One region of the Parafrigoribacterium mesophilum genome, then DNA from elsewhere that is predicted to be linked to it. Evidence: predicted binding sites of a transcription regulator. Region 1 holds the regulator's gene; each other region holds the start of a gene.
What was found. The regulator HrcA, encoded in region 1, represses chaperone genes, less so after heat shock. The targets are predictions, from matches to a motif close to TTNGCACTCGNNNNNNNCGAGTGCNAA.
Positions count from the first base shown of each region.

Region 2: the regulator HrcA is predicted to act here: its motif matches at 1,788-1,814, upstream of groL (chaperonin GroEL).
Region 3: the regulator HrcA is predicted to act here: its motif matches at 3,263-3,289, upstream of ABFX56_RS00650 (Hsp20/alpha crystallin family protein).

Region 1 covers NZ_JBDJAF010000001.1:475,982-482,282, forward strand. The annotation lists gene dnaJ (molecular chaperone DnaJ) at 1-282, opposite strand, end outside; gene hrcA (heat-inducible transcriptional repressor HrcA) at 363-1,385, opposite strand; gene ABFX56_RS02390 (DUF4870 domain-containing protein) at 1,586-1,978, shown strand; gene ABFX56_RS02395 (DUF4870 domain-containing protein) at 2,013-2,384, shown strand; gene hemW (radical SAM family heme chaperone HemW) at 2,426-3,649, opposite strand; gene lepA (translation elongation factor 4) at 3,654-5,522, opposite strand; gene rpsT (30S ribosomal protein S20) at 5,767-6,027, shown strand; gene holA (DNA polymerase III subunit delta) at 6,176-6,301, opposite strand, start outside.
Region 2 covers NZ_JBDJAF010000001.1:1,189,504-1,195,804, forward strand. The annotation lists gene groL (chaperonin GroEL) at 111-1,742, opposite strand; gene ABFX56_RS05655 (DUF3048 domain-containing protein) at 1,863-2,930, opposite strand; gene ABFX56_RS05660 (cold-shock protein) at 3,010-3,213, opposite strand; gene ABFX56_RS05665 (LytR C-terminal domain-containing protein) at 3,328-3,894, opposite strand; gene ABFX56_RS05670 (DUF3263 domain-containing protein) at 3,934-4,257, opposite strand; gene ABFX56_RS05675 (DUF2332 domain-containing protein) at 4,364-5,326, opposite strand; gene msrB (peptide-methionine (R)-S-oxide reductase MsrB) at 5,453-5,872, shown strand; gene ABFX56_RS05685 (nitroreductase family protein) at 5,902-6,301, shown strand, end outside.
Region 3 covers NZ_JBDJAF010000001.1:130,226-136,526, forward strand. The annotation lists gene ABFX56_RS00620 (dihydroorotase) at 1-2, opposite strand, end outside; gene ABFX56_RS00625 (aspartate carbamoyltransferase catalytic subunit) at 1-952, opposite strand, end outside; gene pyrR (bifunctional pyr operon transcriptional regulator/uracil phosphoribosyltransferase PyrR) at 949-1,476, opposite strand; gene nusB (transcription antitermination factor NusB) at 1,695-2,117, opposite strand; gene efp (elongation factor P) at 2,136-2,699, opposite strand; gene ABFX56_RS00645 (type II 3-dehydroquinate dehydratase) at 2,767-3,207, opposite strand; gene ABFX56_RS00650 (Hsp20/alpha crystallin family protein) at 3,374-3,811, shown strand; gene aroB (3-dehydroquinate synthase) at 3,881-4,999, opposite strand; gene ABFX56_RS00660 (shikimate kinase) at 5,010-5,570, opposite strand; gene aroC (chorismate synthase) at 5,567-6,301, opposite strand, start outside.

The sequences.
Region 1 (6,301 bases):
ACCCCTGGTGGTGCCGCCGCCGAAGAACGTCTCGAAGATGTCGCCGAAGCCGCCGAACCCGTTACCGCCGAACCCGGCTTGCGGGCCCAGGTCGTATTGCTGTCGCTGCTCGGGGTCGGACAGCACGTCGTAGGCGTGCGTGACGTCTTTGAACCGCTCGGAGGCATCCGCGCCGGGGTTGACGTCGGGGTGCAACTGTCGCGCCAGTTTGCGGTACGCCTTCTTGATTTGGTCCAGCGTGGCATCCCGCGGGACGCCCAGTACTTCGTAGTGGTCAGTCAATCCAGTTCCTCATTCGCCCCACGTGATGGGTTCGGCCGGCGCAGGGCGCGGCCTGCCGCCCAGGCGTGGTGGTCAGCGTGTCAATCGTCGCCCAGCAGGCGGGACAGGTAGCGCGCCACCGCACGCACCGCGGCCATGTTGTTCGAGTAATCCATTCTCGTCGGTCCGAGTACCCCGAGCCGAGCCAATTCGCCCCGCGAGGCCGTGTAGCCGGTGGTGAGCACGGATGCCTCTCCCAGTCCGAACTGCGCGTTCTCCCGTCCGATGCTCACCGAAACGCCGGTGCGGTCGGGCTCCATCTCGCCGAACAGTTTGAGCAGGGTGACCTGTTCTTCGATGGCTTCCAAGACCGGAAAGATGCTTCCGGCGAAGTCCTCTTCGGTGCGGACCAGGTTCGCGGTGCCGGCCATCACGAGCTTGTCATGCCGGCCGGCGGCGACCTGCTCCATCAAGCTGGTGACCACCTGGGTGACCATGGCCACGTGCCGCGCCGAGAACGTGGCGGGGATCTCCTTCAGCGCCGCACCGGCATCCGCCAGCCCGGTCCCGGCGATCGCGGCGTTCAACTTCGCACGCAGTTCCGCCACCAGCAGCTCGTCGAATTCTTCCCGAACGTCGATCAGTCGCTGCTCGACCCGCCCGGTATCCGTGATCAACACCGTCATGAGCCGCGTCGACCCCAGAGGCACCAGTTCGATGTGCCGCACCCGCGCGTGCGCGACGGACGGGTACTGCACCAGCGCGACCTGGTGGGTGAGCTGGGACAGCAGTCGCACCGTGCGCACCAGCACTTCGTCCATGTCGGCTGAGGCGCCGAGGAAGGTTTCGATCGCGTGCCGCTGGGCCTGGCTCAACGGTCGCAAGTCCGCGAGATGATCGACGAAGACACGGTAGCCCTTGTCGGTGGGGATGCGGCCCGACGAGGTGTGCGGCGCCACGATGAGGTCTTCCTCCTCCAAGAGCGCCATATCGTTGCGGATGGTGGCCGCCGACACGCCGAAGGCATGGCGGTCAACAATCGACTTCGACCCGACCGGCTCGCGAGACGCCACGTAGTCCTTCACGATGACGCGGAGGACATCGAGACCCCGCTCCGAAACCATCGCGCGCTCCCCTCCACTTAGCACTCGCATTATCCGACTGCCAATTCTACCGCGAGAGGGTCCGGTCGGGGGCATTGTGTGGCATCCGGGCGAACAGTACTCTCTGGGGTGAGTTCATGCGCGTGCCGGTTCGTGTGGCTTCGCGCCTGACCTGCCCCGGCTGCCATCGGCCGAGGTCGGCGTACCCGAAAGGCATGGCCATGACCGACACCAACCCGCCGCAGGCGGCGGCGCCGCTGACTGCGGAGGAAGACAAGCAGTGGGCGACGTTCGCGCACTTCGGCAACATCATCGTGTTGATCCCCGCCCTCATCATCTATGTCGTGTTCAAAGACCGCGGACGGCTGGTGCGCCAGGAGTCCACGGAAGCGCTGAACTGGACGATCAACGTGGCGGGCGCACTGGTCGCCATCTGGATCCTCGAGGCGATCTTCACGTTCATCCCGTTCGTCGGCTGGATCATCAATCTTCTGCTGTTGTTCGCCCTCTGGGCGCTGATCATCGTCAACGTGATCTTCGCCATCATGGGCGGTGTGAGAGTGAGCAATGGCGGCAGCTACCGCTATCCGGCGAACATCCGCTGGATCAAGTAGTGCGCCGAACCGGCCCGCTTGCTTTAATGGGCAGATGTCGCAGTCCACTCCACCCCCAGGCCCGTATCAGGCCGCTCAGCCGCTGAACCCAGCCGACGAGAAGCTGTGGTCGACACTCGTCCACATCGGTGGGATCTTCTTCTACTTCCTGCCCGCGCTCATCGGCTATCTACTGCTCAAAGACCGCGGGCCGTTCGTGCGGCAACACACGACCACGGCGCTGAATTTTCAGATCACGATCGCCATCGCCAGCATTATCGGTGGCATCACGACCGTCATCCTGATCGGTTTCCTGATCCTTGCCGCGGCCGCCATCGTGAACCTGGTGTTCAGCATCATCGCCGCGGTGGCCGCCAATCGGGGCGAGTACTACGAGTACCCGCTCGCCATCAAATTCGTCAAGTAGGCGCAGGCACCGATGGGCAGGCACCGATGGGCAGGCACCGATCAGTCCAGCAGCCTGCGCACCACGACATCGGCCAGCAGTCGTCCGGTGAGGGTCAGCACGACCCTGCCCTGGAACGCGGCTGACGGGTCCACGAGCCCTTCGGCGATGAGTCCGGCGACGGCGGTGCGGCCGGATGCGGTCAGTTCGCTGGTCGGGACGCCGTCGCGGATGCGACTGAGCAGCAGCACCCGCTCCACCCGGCGGGTCTGCGCATCCAGAGTCTCCCGGCCGGCCGCCGGCGACAAACCGGCGAGCACCCGCTCGGCGTAGGCGGCCGGATGCCTCACGTTCCACCAGCGCACCCCGCCGACGTGACTGTGCGCGCCCGGCCCGACGCCCCACCAGTCGTGACCCTGCCAGTAGGCCAGGTTGTGCCGCGACCGGTGTTCGTCGCCGGTGGCCCAGTTGCTCACCTCGTACCACTGGAATCCGGCGTCCGACAGCACCGCATCCGCGAGTTCGTACATGTCCGCCTGCAGATCTTCGTTGGGCTGCGCCACCTCGCCGCGCCGGATCTGCCTGGCCAGCTTCGTGCCGGTCTCAACGATCAGGCAGTACGCGGAGAGATGGTCGGGCTGCTGGGCGATGGCGGCGTGAAGTGAGCGCCGCCAGTCGTCGATGCTCTCGGAAGGGGTGCCGTAGATCAGGTCCAGGCTCACCTGAAGCCCGGCATCGCGGGCCCACCGCACGACGAGCGGAATCCGATCCGGGTCGTGGGTGCGTTCCAGCGTGGCGAGCACGTGCGGCACAGCCGACTGCATCCCGAACGACACCCGTGTGAATCCGGCGGCCTTCAACGCGAGCAGGTACCTAGCGTCAACGGAGTCCGGGTTGGCCTCGGTGGTCACCTCGGCGCCGGGCACCAATCCCCAGGTGTCCACGATGGTGTGGAACATGTCGGCGAGGTTCTCCACCGGCAGCAGCGTCGGTGTGCCGCCGCCGAAGAAGACCGTGGACACCGGCCGCGGCGGGATCGGCGTGCGTTCCAGCACGGTGCGGGCCTGGCCGAGCTCGAGGATGGCCTGGGCGGCGTAGTCGCTGCGCTTCACCCCTCGAAGTTCCGGGGCGGTGTAGGTGTTGAAGTCGCAGTATCCGCAGCGTGCCTTGCAAAACGGGACGTGTACATACACGCCGAAGTGGCGGTGCTCGGCCCCGACAGCCACCGAGTCCGGCAGCAGGCCGTCATCCGGGGCCGGGTCGGCGATCGGCAGAGCGCTTCCCACGCGCCTACTTCTTCTCTTTCTTCTCCGTGTCCCCGGTGAGGGCCGCCACGAACGCCTCCTGCGGCACCTCGACCCGGCCGACCATCTTCATCCGTTTCTTGCCCTCTTTTTGCTTCTCGAGCAGCTTGCGCTTGCGGGTGATGTCGCCGCCGTAGCACTTTGCGAGCACGTCTTTGCGCATCGCGCTGATGGACTCGCGGGCGATGATCCTGGCGCCGATCGCCGCCTGGATGGGCACCTCGAACTGCTGCCTCGGGATCAGCTTCTTCAGCCGCTCGGTCATCAGCACGCCGTAGGCGTATGCCTTGTCGCGGTGCACGATGGCGCTGAACGCGTCGACCGCTTCGCCCTGCAGCAGGATGTCGACCTTCACCAGATCGGCCTCCGCTTCACCGGCGGGCTCGTAGTCCAGCGACGCATAACCCTGCGTGCGGCTCTTCAGATGGTCGAAGAAGTCGAACACGATCTCGCCGAGCGGCATCGTGTAGTGCAGTTCGACGCGGTCTTCGCCGAGGTATTCCATGCCGAGCAGGGTGCCGCGACGGCTCTGGCACAGTTCCATGATGGTGCCGACGTAATCCTTCGGGGCCAGAATGGATGCCTTCACCATCGGCTCGGAGACGGACGCGATCTTGCCGTCGGGGAACTCGCTCGGGTTCGTGACGGTGTGCGACTTCTTGTCGTCGGTGGACACCTCGTAGATCACGCTGGGCGCGGTGGCGATGAGGTCGAGGCCGAACTCGCGCTCCAGTCGCTCGGTGACGATCTCCAGGTGCAACAGCCCCAAAAATCCGCAGCGGAAGCCGAAGCCCAGGGCGACGGATGTCTCCGGCTCGTACACGAGGGCGGCGTCGCTGAGCTTGAGCTTGTCCAATGCGTCGCGCAGCACGGGGAAGTCGGAGCCGTCGATCGGGTACAGCCCGGAGAACACCATCGGCTTCGGCTCGGCGTATCCCTTGAGCGCGGTCGCGGCCGGCTTCGTGGAGTTGGTGACGGTGTCGCCGACCTTGCTGAGGCGCACATCCTTGACCCCGGTGATGAGGTAGCCCACTTCGCCAACGCCGAGGCCCTTGGTGGGCACCGGTTCCGGGGCGCTGACCCCGATCTCGAGCAGCTCGTGGGTGCTGCCGGTGCTCATCATCACGATTCTCTCGCGGGGCGAAAGTTGGCCGTCCACCACGCGTACGTATGTGATCACGCCGCGGTAGGAGTCGTAGACAGAGTCGAAGATCATCGCCCTGGCGGGTGCGTCCGCGTCGCCGAGTGGGGGTGGGACCAATTCTGTGACCCGGTCCAGGAGTGCCTCGACGCCCTCGCCGGTTTTGCCCGAGACGCGCAGCACATCCTCTGGTCTGCCGCCGATCAGGCTGGCCAGTTCCTTGGCATACTTCTCCGGGTCCGCGGCGGGCAGGTCGATCTTGTTGAGCACCGGGATGATGGTGAGGTCGTGGTCCAAGGCGAGGTACAGGTTCGCGAGGGTCTGCGCTTCGATGCCCTGCGCGGCGTCGACGAGCAGGATGGCGCCCTCGCACGCGGCCAGGCTCCGGGAGACCTCGTATGTGAAATCCACGTGGCCGGGCGTGTCGATCATGTTCAGCGCATACACGGTCCCTGAGCCTGTCGAAGGGTCCACCAGCGACCACGGCATCCGTACCGCCTGGCTCTTGATGGTGATGCCGCGCTCACGCTCGATGTCCATCCGGTCCAGGTATTGGGCGCGCATGTCCCGGTCGCTGACCACCCCGGTGATCTGCAGCATCCGGTCGGCCAGGGTGGACTTACCGTGATCGATGTGCGCGATGATGCAGAAGTTGCGGATGCGTGCCGGGTCCGTCGACGCAGGCTCAAGCACCTTCACTGATTTCGGGCTCACGCGTTCCTCTTTGTCGATCCGGTCGCACAATTCTCCCATGCCCGCCCATTGTGCCCGTTCCGGCTAGGTGTTCCCGTTGCGCCGGGCACATTGAGCCGGAACGGGCACATTTGTGGCGGCATGAAAACTGGTAATGTTGCCTGTTGGCTTGCGCGCGACATCCGGGACCATCAGGATGTACACGCGAATCGCAGCTCGCAGAGGCTGCCCGAGAACTGTTCGATACACACAGAAGGTAGTACACGTGGCAAACATCAAGTCGCAGATCAAGCGCATCGGCACGAACAAGAAGGCCCAGGACCGCAACAAGGCGGTCAAGAGCGAGGTCAAGAGCGCGATCCGCGCCACCCGCGAGGCCATCGCCACCGGTGACGCCAAGAAGGCCGCGGCTGCGCTCACCGTCGCGTCGAAGAAGTTGGACAAGGCCGCCAGCAAGGGCGTGCTGCACAAGAACAACGTCGCGAACCGCAAGTCCGCGATCGCCAAAAAGGTCGCTGCGCTCTAGCCCGCCGCCCGCTGAAGGGCGCCACTACGAGGGGTCTCGACAAGCTCGACCACCGGTGGCGACCAGCACAACCACCGGACTGCGCGGCGCGACTACGAGGGGTCTCGACAAGCTCGACCACCGGTGATCACCGGCCTGCGCGGTGCGGTTAGCCGCGACGGCTGACCTGACCGATCATGCGCTCCAGGGCGAAGACGGGGTCCCGCCCGGTGCCCTTGACCTGGGCGTCCGTCTCGGCGAGCAGCTGGATCGCCGTACCCAGCCCGGCGTCGCT
Region 2 (6,301 bases), 710 kb from region 1:
CGGAGACAAAAACTCCGTGAAACGGGACGAAGCAATGGAGGGTGGCGGGATGCAGAACGGGCGGCTCCGAAGAGCCGCCCGTCTTGGTGATACTGGAACTGCAGGGACTGTTAGAAGTCCATGCCGCCCGTCGGGTCTCCACCGGCGGGGGCGGAGGCCTTCTCGGGCTTGTCGGCGACGACGACCTCGGTGGTCAGGAACAGCCCGGCGATCGACGCGGCGTTGAGCAGCGCGGAGCGGGTGACCTTGACCGGGTCGTTGATGCCGGCGGCGAGCATGTCGACGTACTCACCGGTCTGGGCGTTGAGTCCCTGGCCGGCGGGCAGGTTGCGCACCTTCTCGGCGACAACACCGGGCTCGAGGCCCGCGTTGGCGGCGATCTGCTTGAGCGGGGCATCCACGGCCACGCGCACGATGTTCGCGCCAGTCGCCTCGTCTCCGGTCAGGCTCGTCATGGCCTCGGTCGCGAACGCGTCCTTGCCCGCCTGGATCAGTGCGACGCCGCCACCGGCGACGATGCCCTCTTCGACGGCAGCCTTCGCGTTGCGGACGGCGTCTTCGATGCGGTGCTTGCGCTCCTTGAGCTCGACCTCGGTGGCAGCGCCGGCCTTGATGACGGCAACCCCGCCGGCCAGCTTCGCGAGCCGCTCCTGCAGCTTCTCACGGTCGTAGTCGCTGTCGGTGTTCTCGATCTCGGCGCGGATCTGCTTGACCCGACCGGCGATCTGCTCGGCGTCGCCGCCGCCGTCCACGATCGTGGTCTCGTCCTTCGTGACGACGATCTTGCGCGCACGACCCAGCAGGTCGAGGGTGGCGTTCTCCAGCTTGAGACCGACCTCCTCGGCGATGACCTGGCCGCCGGTGAGGATCGCGATGTCCTGCAACTGCGCCTTACGACGGTCGCCGAAGCCCGGTGCCTTGACGGCGACGGACTTGAAGATGCCGCGGATCTTGTTGACCACCAGGGTGGCCAGAGCCTCGCCGTCGATGTCCTCGGCGATGATGAGCAGCTGCTTGCCGCTCTGGATCACCTTGTCGACGATGGGCAGCAGGTCCTTGATGTTCGAGATCTTGGAGTTCGCGATCAGGATGTAGGCGTCTTCGAAGACCGCCTCCTGACGCTCCGGGTCGGTGACGAAGTAGGGGTTGATGAACCCCTTGTCGAACCGCATGCCCTCGGTGAGCTCCAGCTCGGTGCCGAACGTGTTCGACTCCTCAACCGTGACAACGCCTTCCTTGCCCACCTTGTCGATGGCCTCGGCGATCAGCGCGCCGATTTCCTCGTCAGCGGCGGAGATGGATGCGGTGGCCGCGATCTCTTCCTTGGTCTCGATGGGCTTCGCCTTGGCGACCAGCGCCTCGGTGACGGCGGCGACGGCCTTCTCGATGCCGCGCTTGAGGCTGATCGGGTCCGCACCGGCTGCGACGTTGCGCAGGCCCTCGCGCACCAGCGCCTGGGCGAGCACCGTCGCGGTGGTCGTTCCGTCGCCGGCGACGTCATCCGTCTTCTTGGCGACTTCCTTGACCAGCTCGGCGCCGATCTTCTCGTACGGGTCGTCGAGTTCGATCTCCTTGGCGATCGACACACCGTCGTTCGTGATTGTGGGCGCGCCCCACTTCTTTTCCAGCACGACGTTACGGCCGCGCGGGCCAAGCGTCACCTTGACAGTGTCGGCCAGAGTATTAAGGCCGCGCTCGAGGCCGCGTCTGGCCTCTTCGTTGAAAGCAATGATCTTTGCCATGTGTGTTTCTCGTCCCTCCCGGACGTCGTAAAACTTACAACACCTTTGGCACTCTCAGTGAGAGAGTGCTAAATGATTCTGGCACTCCACCCAAGAGAGTGCAAGTGAGCGCATCGGTCGCTACGGTGCGGTGAACTGCACACTGCCCGCGGTGGGAATCATTTCGATCCAGGTGTTGCCGGCGGACAGGCGCACGGCGACGCCGTTGTCGTCCACGATGGCGATCGGGGCGGTGGCGGATGCCTTCGACCAGGTGGCGTGCACGGTGCCACCGCCGGTGCTGACCCAGGCCTCGCCGCTGCCGATCAGCAGGGTCTTGGGGACGCCGAGGGAGTTGTCGACGCCGACCCGCAGCACGACGACATTGGTGGCGGTGAGTTGATGCCCGGCGTTGTCCAGATCGGCGTGCCCGTTCTGCGCACGCAGGAACAGCTTGGTGGCGGCGTCATAAGTCCAGCTGCCGTTGCTGATGCCGGCGAAACTGTAGTTGACGGCGGCGGTCGGACTGCCGTCCTTGGCTGCGGTCGCCGATGCGACATCTGCGGCGTAGGCGAACTGCTGCGGTGGCGCGGGCAAAGATGCGTGCTGGGCGAGCACCTCTTTCGCCTTCACCAAGACGTTGTGGGGCGCCCTCTTCTCCTTGGTGCGGTAGAACGTCGACGCGGTATCGGGTTGGCCGTGGATCGCGTTGTAGACCGGAGTGTGCCGCATGAGATCGACGAACCGCTGCTGGCCACCGGAGTAGCACACGACGCCTGCGAACGGGGACAGGATGTCCGGGTCCATGGGCCGGATCGACCGCACCGGACCGAGCAGGTCGGGAATGTCCGACTGCCACAGCGCCACGTACCGAGTCAGGCCGCCCTCGACCAGTTCCTCGAACACGATGTCGGTGCGCTCCAAACCGACCTGCGGCCGCGCATCCGGGTGGTTGTCGATCTTGGCCGCGATCGACGCGTGCGCGAGCGAGCCGGCCGGCACCGTCGTTCCGCGCAACGGCGCCACTTCGGTCGGCGGGGGCGCCTCGTAGGTGGAACTCGGCGTTGGGCTCGGGCTCGGCGCCCGGCTGGGCGGGGGCGCGATGGCACCCGCGGTGCATCCCGACAACACCAGCGCTACCGCCAGGGCGCACGCAGCACCGATCAGTCCGCGGGCGCGTAGGCGCGGTGTAGTCAGCCGATTCCCCATGGGGGACAGACTAGTGCCGGCGGATGGCCCCGGCGGCACGCGATCAGGCGTGGCTGGGGAAAAGATGGCGCCGGCCGATTCAGGCCAGGCGCACGGACTCCGCCTGCGGTCCCTTGTTGCCGGTTCCTACCTCGAAAACGACGCGCTGCCCTTCCTCAAGAACCTTGTAGCCGGACATATCGATCGCGGAGTAGTGGACGAAGACATCCTGTCCCTCCCCCTCGACGGTGATAAAGCCGTAGCCCTTTTCAGCGTTGAACCATTTCACGGTCCCATTCGCCATGTGACACTCCCTTGTACAACGTGCCGCTGGTGAAGCGGTTGACCCAGATAATAACGTGCCTGGGACCCGCTCAGGGACACTGGTGGACCAAAAGGGCTGCGGATGTCGCTATCGCTACGCGCCCGGCTTGTAATCGGAGCCGAGAAGAACCGTGATCGGCGACGCGGGGAAGTCGTTCGACAGTCGCACTTCGCCCACTTTCAACGAGGCGACGATGGCCCGGGCGGCGCCTTCGTTGACCGGGTCCGAGTAGTAGACCACCGTCTTTTCCACGTTCTGTGCGGATGCGTTGAGCCGACTGCCGGTGCCTTCCTCTGCGCCGTTCCAGCCCTCGGCGACCAGCTTGTCGCCCACCTGATTGGCCAGCTGCGGCGTGGTCGTGCCGTTGAGGATGGTGATCGGGATGTCAGGATCCAGCTTGGGTTCGGCGGTAGGGGTGCTCGAGGCAGTGGCGCTCGAGGCGGCACTGGGGGTGTTCACGTACTGGCTGCTGAACGGATTGCCGCGGTTGGTGATCAGCGAGAGCACGGTCAACCCGCCGACGATGAGCACGATCGTCGCCACGACCGCCCACAGCAGCCCGATCCATCCGCGTCCCTTCCGCGGCGGGGCGCGGTGGGCTCCGCGTCGCAACAGGTCGTCGGGGAGGTCGTCAAAGCGGTCGTGGGGGTAGATAACCATAGTTCTCTCGCTTGGTCCTGCGTTCGAGCGGTGCGCTGATCAGCAGCCCGAGCCGGACCCGGATTCCCTCCTGAGGTTGGTCCCGTCCAACCGAGCGGTGAGCCGGGCGGCGCGCAGCCGCTGCAATCGCTTCACCAGCATCGGGTCGTGCACCGCTGCGATCGGGGAGTCGATGACCGCGTTCAGCATTTGATAGTACCGGGCCGCAGAGACGTCGAATTCTCCTCGGATAGCCTGTTCCTTGGCGTCAGCGCGGCGCCACCAGCGGCGCTCGAACTCGAGGATGTCCAGTTGCTGTTGGGAGAGGGAATCGGTGGAGGGCTCGGACGGTGCGGCATCGTCCGGCTCCAACTCCACGGTCATCCCTTCGCCAGGAGATCATCCTGATCGGCACATTTCTTCGGCCCGGTGCCATCCTAAACGCGGCGCGCTGGGAGGCTCGTTTGGCGCGGCCGTTCAGCCGGCACACTCAGGCGCCGGCGAGCCAGTGGATGCTGTGTCCATGCGGCGCCGCATAGGCGACGGGCTCCGCGTTTTCGGCCAGGACGAACATTCCGTCGTCCGGTGGCGCCGGCAAGCGCGCCTGCACCTCGGCCAGCACCGCAGGCCCTTCCAGCGATATCCAGTGGGCGCCGGTGCAGCGGACCGCCGTGACGAATCGGGCCCGGTCGACTCGGCTGAGGTAGACCAGGGTTCCGCAGCTGACCACGACCAGCCTCGCCTCGGCGGGCGCTTGTGCGGCCACCGTCGCCAGCGCATCCACCGCGTCACCGGGCACGATCCGGGGCGAATGGGCGGACACGATATCGATGGCGAGGCGGATGCGGGCAAGACGTGCGTGCTGTTCCGGCCAGATCAGGGTCTCCAGCCAGTTGCGGTCATCCTGGTTACGCACGTCGAGGGGCGCGAGGTCGATTCCGGCGCGCCAGACGATGGTGGGAAGAGTCGTCGGGATAGGGACGCTTCCGCGCGTCTCGCATTCCAACAACACCGTGCTCGGGCCGGCGGCCGGATCCAGGGGGGCCGCCGCGTCGTAGCGGTAGCTGTACCGGTCCGGGTAGAGGCACAGTCCGGCGCTGGCTCCCACTTCCAGCAGGGCGAGCGGGCCGGGGAGGCGTGCCAGCAGCGGCAGCACGGCGGCGCAGCGTCCTGGTTCGTTGGTCTGCGTTGAGCGACGCAGCGCCTCCTGGCGCACCGCCGGCCAGTGCGCGACCAGCCAGTCCCGGAACGGTCCGTACTCGCCCTCGGGCGCCCCGAGCAGGCGCGACACGGCGAAGATCAGGTTCGGCTGCCGCCTGGCCAGCGGCAGCTCGTGCAGCAGCCGCAACACCGGCTCATCCCCGGCGACCCCGGTCGCCCACCCCTCGTACACCAGCGACCGGCCGTGAGCCTCGCCGGAGAAATTGCTGTACCAGTTCGAGGTGCGCCCCATCCGGTCATCCTCTCACCGTCTCAGTTGTGCGTCGTATCGTGACCGGCGCGGAACAATTCGGAGCGAACCCGGGTTTAATGGCTATGCGACCGATCGGTGCGCCACTGGGTGCACGAGGGAGAAGACATGAACTACAAGGTGACTAAGAGCGAGCAGGAATGGCTCGAGGAACTGGGTCCCCAGAAGTACGCGACACTGCGTGAGGCAGCGACCGAACGTCCCTGGACCGGGGAACTGCTCGACGAGAAGCGCGAGGGCATCTTCACCTGTGGGGCCTGCGGTGCCGAGCTGTTCAAGAGCGGCACGAAGTTCGACTCGTCGTGTGGATGGCCGAGCTTCTACGAGTCGGTGCGTCCGGAAGCCGTCGAACTCATCGAAGACATGAGCCTGGGTATGAGCCGTACCGAGGTGCGGTGCGCGAACTGCGGATCCCATCTGGGCCACGTGTTCCCCGACGGATTCGGCACTCCCACGGGAAACCGGTACTGCATGAACTCGGTAGCGCTGAACTTTCAGGAGTCCGCTGCCGACGAGGACGCCAAATAGCGAACGCACGGCGCACGCTGCTGGACGCGATGGCGCGCCGTCGTTCCTACCCGGCGGTGACCGCCGACGCGCCCAGCCATGAGCAACTGCTTCCGCTGCTGGCGGTGGCCGGGCGGGTGGCCGACCACGGGTCATTGAGACCGTGGCGTCTGCTGGAGGTGAGGGGCAACGCTCGGGACCGCCTCGGTGGGGCGTTGGCGCAGGCCTGGGCTGATGCCCACCAGGGCGCACCAGAGGACCGCGAACGCCACGCCGGCAGAATGGCAGTCAAACCGCTGCGAGCACCGCTTCTGATCGCGATCGTGGCGGTTCACCGGATCAGCCAGAAGGTGACCTTCTGGGAGCAGGACGCCGCCGCGGCTGGCGTTGCGCACCTGCTCAGTCTCGCCTTGGACGACGCCGGGTGGGGCGTCATGTGGCGCACAGGCT
Region 3 (6,301 bases), 350 kb from region 1:
ATGCTGCCCCCTGCCGTTCACCGGAGAGCAAGAGGTACAGCACCGCCATTCTCAGCGAAACTCCGCCTGCCACCTGTTCGCGTACTGTCGACCGCTGCGAATCGGCGGCACTCGCGGAAATCTCCAGGCCCCGGTTCATCGGCCCTGGATGCATGACCATGGTATCGCCGGCCATCCGGGAGAGGCGTTCGTCGTCGAGTCCCCACTGCCTGGAGTATTCCCTGGCATTGGGGAAGAAGGCTGCGTGCATCCGCTCGGATTGGATACGCAGCATCATGAGCACGTCAAGGTTCTTGCCGATCGCGTCGTCGAGGCTGAAGCCCACCGTGACGGGCCACTGCTCGGTGTGCTGAGGTAGCAGGGTGGCCGGAGCGACCAAGTGCACGCTGGCGCCGAGAGTCGTGAGCAGCCAGATATTGGACCTGGCGACCCGGGAGTGCACGATGTCACCGGCGATGGCAACACGCACTCCGTCGAGGGCCTTCCCGCGGGCCGCGGTGCCGTGCAGACGCCGGCGGATGGTGAACGCGTCGATGAGCGCCTGGGTCGGATGCTCGTGGGTGCCATCTCCGGCGTTGACGATACCGGCGTCGATCCAGCCGCTGTCGGCGAGCACCTGGGGTGCTCCGGAGGCGGAGTGGCGCATCACCACCGCGTCGGCACCCATGGCGGCGAGGGTCTGCGCGGTGTCTTTGAGGCTCTCGCCCTTGGACACACTGGAACCCTTGGCGCTGAAGTTGATCACGTCGGCGCTGAGGCGCTTGGCGGCGACTTCGAACGAGATTCGAGTTCGCGTTGAGTCTTCGTAGAACAGGTTGACAACGCTCTTGCCGCGCAGGGTGGGGAGCTTCTTGACCTCGCGCTGGGCGACATCCGCCATGTCTTCCGCGACATCGAGAATGTGCACCGCGTTCTCACGGGTCAGTGTTCGTGTGGAGAGCAGGTGTCTCATGGCTCGATCGTCACCTCGTCGTTGTCGTCGATCTCGCTCACGCGAACGTTGACACGTTCCGCCACAGAGGTCGGCAGGTTCTTGCCGACGAAATCGGCACGGATCGGAAGCTGCCGGTGACCGCGGTCGATGAGCACGGCCAGACGCACCGCGCGGGGCCGACCGAGGTCAGCGAGGGCATCCAGGGCGGCGCGGATCGTGCGACCCGAGTAGAGCACGTCATCGACGAGCACCACTGTTTTGCCGTCGATGCCGCCCTCGGGCAGCCGGGTCGGGGCCGTGGCGCGGGTGGGGTTCCGCGCCAGATCGTCGCGGTACATCGTGACGTCGAGGGACCCCACGGAGGCACCCGGCTCAATGCCGGCGAGGGTGCTGCCGATACGGTCGGCGAGAAACACGCCTCGTGTCGGGATGCCGAGAAGGACGAGACCGGATGCGCCGCGATTCGACTCGAGGATCTCGTGTGAGATCCGAGTCAATGCGCGCGTGATATCAGAGTGCTGCAGAATTACGCGTGCAGTCATCCTGACCTCCTTCCCCGTCTCTCTGGGCGGAATTCAAGGATGTCCAATGTCTCCACTATATCGCCCGGCCGGTTCGTGCTGTCCGCTGGTTCCCCGTCATCCGGTGGAGCCGCTTCCGGTGGTCGCCCCCTCCCCGGTGGTCGAGCGCGTCGAGACCCCCGGTCACCTTCTCGGATCTCGACAGGCTCGATCACCGGCGGGGCGGCCGAGGGGTGAGGCTAGGGAGTGCTAGGCTTGGTCTGGGCGATTCGGCCGAGCAGACCGTTCACGAACCCGCCGGAGTCCTCGGTGCTGAGCGACTTCGCGGCCTCCACAGCCTCCGAGATCGCCACTCCGGTGGGAATGTCGTCGTTGAACAGAATCTCCCAGATGCCGATCCGGATGATGGCGCGGTCCAGCACCGGCATCCGGTCGATGCTCCAGCCCTGCGCGTAGGTGGCAATCAGCTCGTCGATCTCGTCGCCGTGCTCAGCGATGCCGTTCACTATTTGCCGTGCGTAGTCCCACGATGCGGCACGGCTCGGTTCGTTGACCGCACGCGCGGCCTCCATGGCGAGGGCGCTGTTGAGCGAAATCTCACGCAGATCAGCGCCGTACAGCAGATCGAGAGCGCGCTTTCGCGCCTTGGTCCTGGCACTCATAGGTTTGAGTGGCCCGGCTCAGTCGTTCACGCGGCTGAGGTAATCCCCCGTGCGGGTGTCGACCTTGACCTTCGTGCCCTGTTCGAGAAACAGCGGCACCTGGATCTGGTAGCCGGTCTCGACGGTCGCCGGCTTGGTGCCGCCGGTGGAGCGGTCCCCCTGCAGGCCGGGCTCGGTGTAGGTGATCTCCAGCACGACGGATGCGGGCAGCTCGACGTAGAGCGGGTCGCCGTTGTGCAGAGCGACGGTCACGTTCGTGCTCTCCAGCATGAAGTTGGCCGCGTCGCCGACGATGGTGCCGGGGATGGTGATCTGGTCGTAGTCAGCGACATCCATGAATACGAAGGCCTCGCCATCCTTGTACAGGTACTGGAATTCGCGGCGGTCGACGACCTCGGTCTCGATTTTCGCACCGGCGTTGAAGGTGCGGTCGACCGTCTTGCCGGTGACCACGTTCTTGACCTTGGTGCGCACGAAGGCGCCACCCTTGCCCGGCTTCACGTGCTGGAACTCGATCACGGTCCAAAGCTGGCCGTCCATGTTGAGGACGACGCCGTTCCTGATGTCAGCGGTTGAAGCCATGCGAGATGAGATCCGTTCGGTTGGGAAAGTGGCGCAGAAACAGCACCGAAAGAGAAGTTTACGTGGTTCAGGCCGCGCTGCGCAGAATGTGGTCCAGCGCGAGCACGTAGGAACCGAACCCAAATCCGGCGATGACACCGGTCGCAACTCCGGAAATCACACTCGTGTGGCGGAACTCCTCGCGTGCGTGCGGGTTCGAAATGTGCACCTCGATGAGCGTGACACCGGCCTTGGTGACGAGCGCGGCAGCATCCCGTAGCGCATAGGAATAGTGCGTGAACGCCGCCGGGTTGAGAATGACCGGAGTTCGGTGATCGACCGCCTCATACAGCCAGCCGATCAGTTCGGCCTCGTCGTTGGTCTGACGCAAGTCGATCGCAGTGCCCTCCGGAGCGGACTGCTGCAACAGTCCGCGCAGGTCTTCCAACGTTCCCGAGCCGTACACATCCGGCTCGCGCGAGCCGAGCCGACCGAGGTTCGGCCCGTTCAACACCAGCACTGCCACCATGTCCCAAGCCTATCGGGCGCGTTCGCTCTCGGCTGACGAATCCTTGCCTCGCGACTTAGCACTCTCCAGCAGAGACTGCTAATATTTTGATAGTTGAGTCACACCGACTCAGGTTTAGGAAGCAGCAGCAAGCGCCGCTTCGGCGGCAGAAAAGGAGTTGATCACGATGGCAACGAGTTTTGATCCGTTCCGCGAATTGGACCGTGCGGCCGGCGCCCTCTTCGACACCCGTCAAGGGCCGCGGCTGATGCCGATGGACCTCTTCCGTAGCGGCGACACCTATGTGCTGAACGCCGACCTGCCGGGCATCGATCCCGGGTCGGTGGACGTGGATGTCGACGGCCAGCTCCTGACGATCCGTGCCGAGCGCACCTTGTCCGCCGAAGGCGACCGCAAGTGGCTGGCTCGCGAGCGGCAGTCCGGGTCGTTCCTGCGGCAGCTCAATCTCGGCGAGGGAATCGACCGCGACCGAATCAGCGCCAACTACGACAACGGTGTGCTGAGCGTGACGATCCCGGTCAGCGAGAAGGCGAAGCCGCGCAAGATCGAGGTCGCCACGGGAGCGCGCGAGCCGAAGTCGGTGAACGCCGGGGCTGCCCAGTAGCGACCGTCGCGGCAGGCGAATCGAGGCCAGGAGGGGTTCCTCCTGGCCTCGATTCGCGTCAGGATGCCGCTACCGCGACTTGACGCTCTTCCCTGCCTTCTGAACTCCGCCGCGTTCGAAGCCGATCTCCTGGTAGGCCGCGAAAAGCAGACTGAGGTCGGGCGCGGCGAGCACCGTCGGCCTGGCCACGTCGTCGAGCACAATGAAGCGAAGCATCCCACCACGCGTCTTCTTATCGCGCTGCATGGCCTCGAGCAGGCTGTTCCACCGGTCTATGGGGTACGCGATCGGCAATTGGAGCGACGACAGGATGCTGCGGTGCCGCTCCACGACCTCGTCGCTGAGCCGGCCGCCGAGCCGCGCGAGTTCAGCAGCGTACATCATTCCGACGCTGATGGCGGCCCCGTGCCGCCACTTGTACCGTTCCGCGAATTCCACGGCGTGGCCCAGGGTATGGCCATAGTTGAGCACTTCGCGCGGCCCGGATTCCTTGAAGTCGCGTCCGACGACGCGTGCCTTGATGCCCACCGAGAGCTCGACCAGGTGCCGGAACACGTCGCTGGTGGCATCCGTGGCCGTGTCGACGTCGGACTCGATCGCCTCGAGAATCTCCGGCTCGGCGATGAACCCGTACTTGACCACCTCACCGAAGCCGGCGAGGATCTCATTCTGTCCGAGACCGGCCAGCACATCCAGGTCGGCGACCACCGCGGACGGCGCGTAAAACGCTCCGACCAGGTTCTTGCCCTCGCTGGTGTTGACTGCCGTCTTTCCGCCGATGGCGGCGTCGACCATGCCGAGCAGAGTGGTCGGGATCTGGATGACCCGCACCCCGCGTAGCCAGGTTGCGGCGACGAACCCGGCGAGGTCGGTGACCGCTCCCCCTCCGAACCCGATGACGACGTCGGTGCGGCTGAAGTCTGCGGTCCCCATGATCTGCCAGCACCAGGCGGCGACTTCGATGCGTTTGGCCGGTTCACCGTCCGGCACCTCCGCCATGAGCACTTCGTAGTTCGCGAGTGGCCCCTCGCGCAGCTGCGCGGACAGCGCGGCCAGGGTCGGCTGGTGCACGATGAGGACCTTCTTGGCGTCGCGCCCGATCAATTTGGTGATGCTGTCGGTGATGTCGTTGCCGATGAGCACGTCGTACGGCTCTGGTCCGTTCACCGTGATGGTCGTCGTGGTCATGCTGTCATCCTCATTCGCTCGTTCTTTCTTCTTGGCTCCGCTGCTGTTGGCGCCGCTGGTCTTGACTCCGCTGCTCTTGAGTCCACTGGGCGACCTCGCGAGCGAGGTCTTCGACCCGATGGCCGGAGGTGTCCCAGGTGCGCGTCGCGAGGCTTCGGTACAGGCCGTTCCGGTCTGCCACCAGGCGATCCCAGGATTCGAGGCCGTCGGCCAGCAACGGACGTCCGGTTCCCGAAATCCGGGACTGCACCGCCTCGCGGCTCACGGTGAGCAGGGCGACCGGAAGGTCCGTCAGATCCCGTCTGGTATCCGCGTTGAGAATGGCGCCGCCGCCCAGCGCGACCACGGCGTCTTCACCGAGCGACTTCGCCACTTCGACCCGTTCGATGGCACGGAAGTGCTCCTCCCCGAACCTGCTGAACAGCTCGGGAATGGAGCCGTGCCCGTCGACGATCCGCCGGTCGGTGTCGACGAAGCGGCAGTGCAGCAGTCCGGCCACGCGCTTCCCGACCCGGGTCTTCCCCGCCCCGGGCGGACCGATGATGACAACCAGGGGACGTGCTGACGTCACTCGGTGCCGGTGCTTTCTGCCGTCGTGAGGAGGTTTTCCGGGATGTTGGACAGGTAGCCTTCGAGGTTGCGCTTGGTCTCCGGCAGCGAGTCACCGCCGAACTTCTCAACGACGGCGGCGGCGAGCACGAGCGCGACCATGGCCTCCGCCACGACTCCGGCTGCGGGCACGGCGCAGACATCCGAGCGCTGATGGTGTGCTCCCGCCGCCTCGCCGGTCGCCACATCCACGGTGCGTAGCGAATGCGGCACCGTCGAGATCGGCTTCATGCCGGCTCGCACCCGCAGGACAGTGCCCGTGGTCATGCCGCCTTCTGTGCCTCCGGCACGGTCGGTGAGCCGGGCGATCCCGTTGTCCGTCTGCACGAGTTCATCGTGGGCGTGCGATCCGCGCCTGGTCGTGGTGAGGAATCCGTCGCCCACCTCGACGCCTTTGATCGCCTGGATGCTCATCAGTGCGCCGGCGAGTTGGGAATCCAGACGCCGGTCCCAGTGGGTGTAGGAACCCAGGCCGGGCGGCAGGCCATAGGCGAGGACCTCGACCACTCCGCCCAGCGTGTCGCCGTCCTGCTGCGCGCTTTCCACTTCGGCGACCATCAGTGCAGACGTCGCCGGATCCAGGCAGCGCAGCGGATCGGCATCCAGCCGCTCGACATCGTCGGGGTGCGGCAGCGGCGATCCCTCCGGAACGCGCACCGGGCCGATGGCCAAGGTGTGACTGACGAGTCGGAT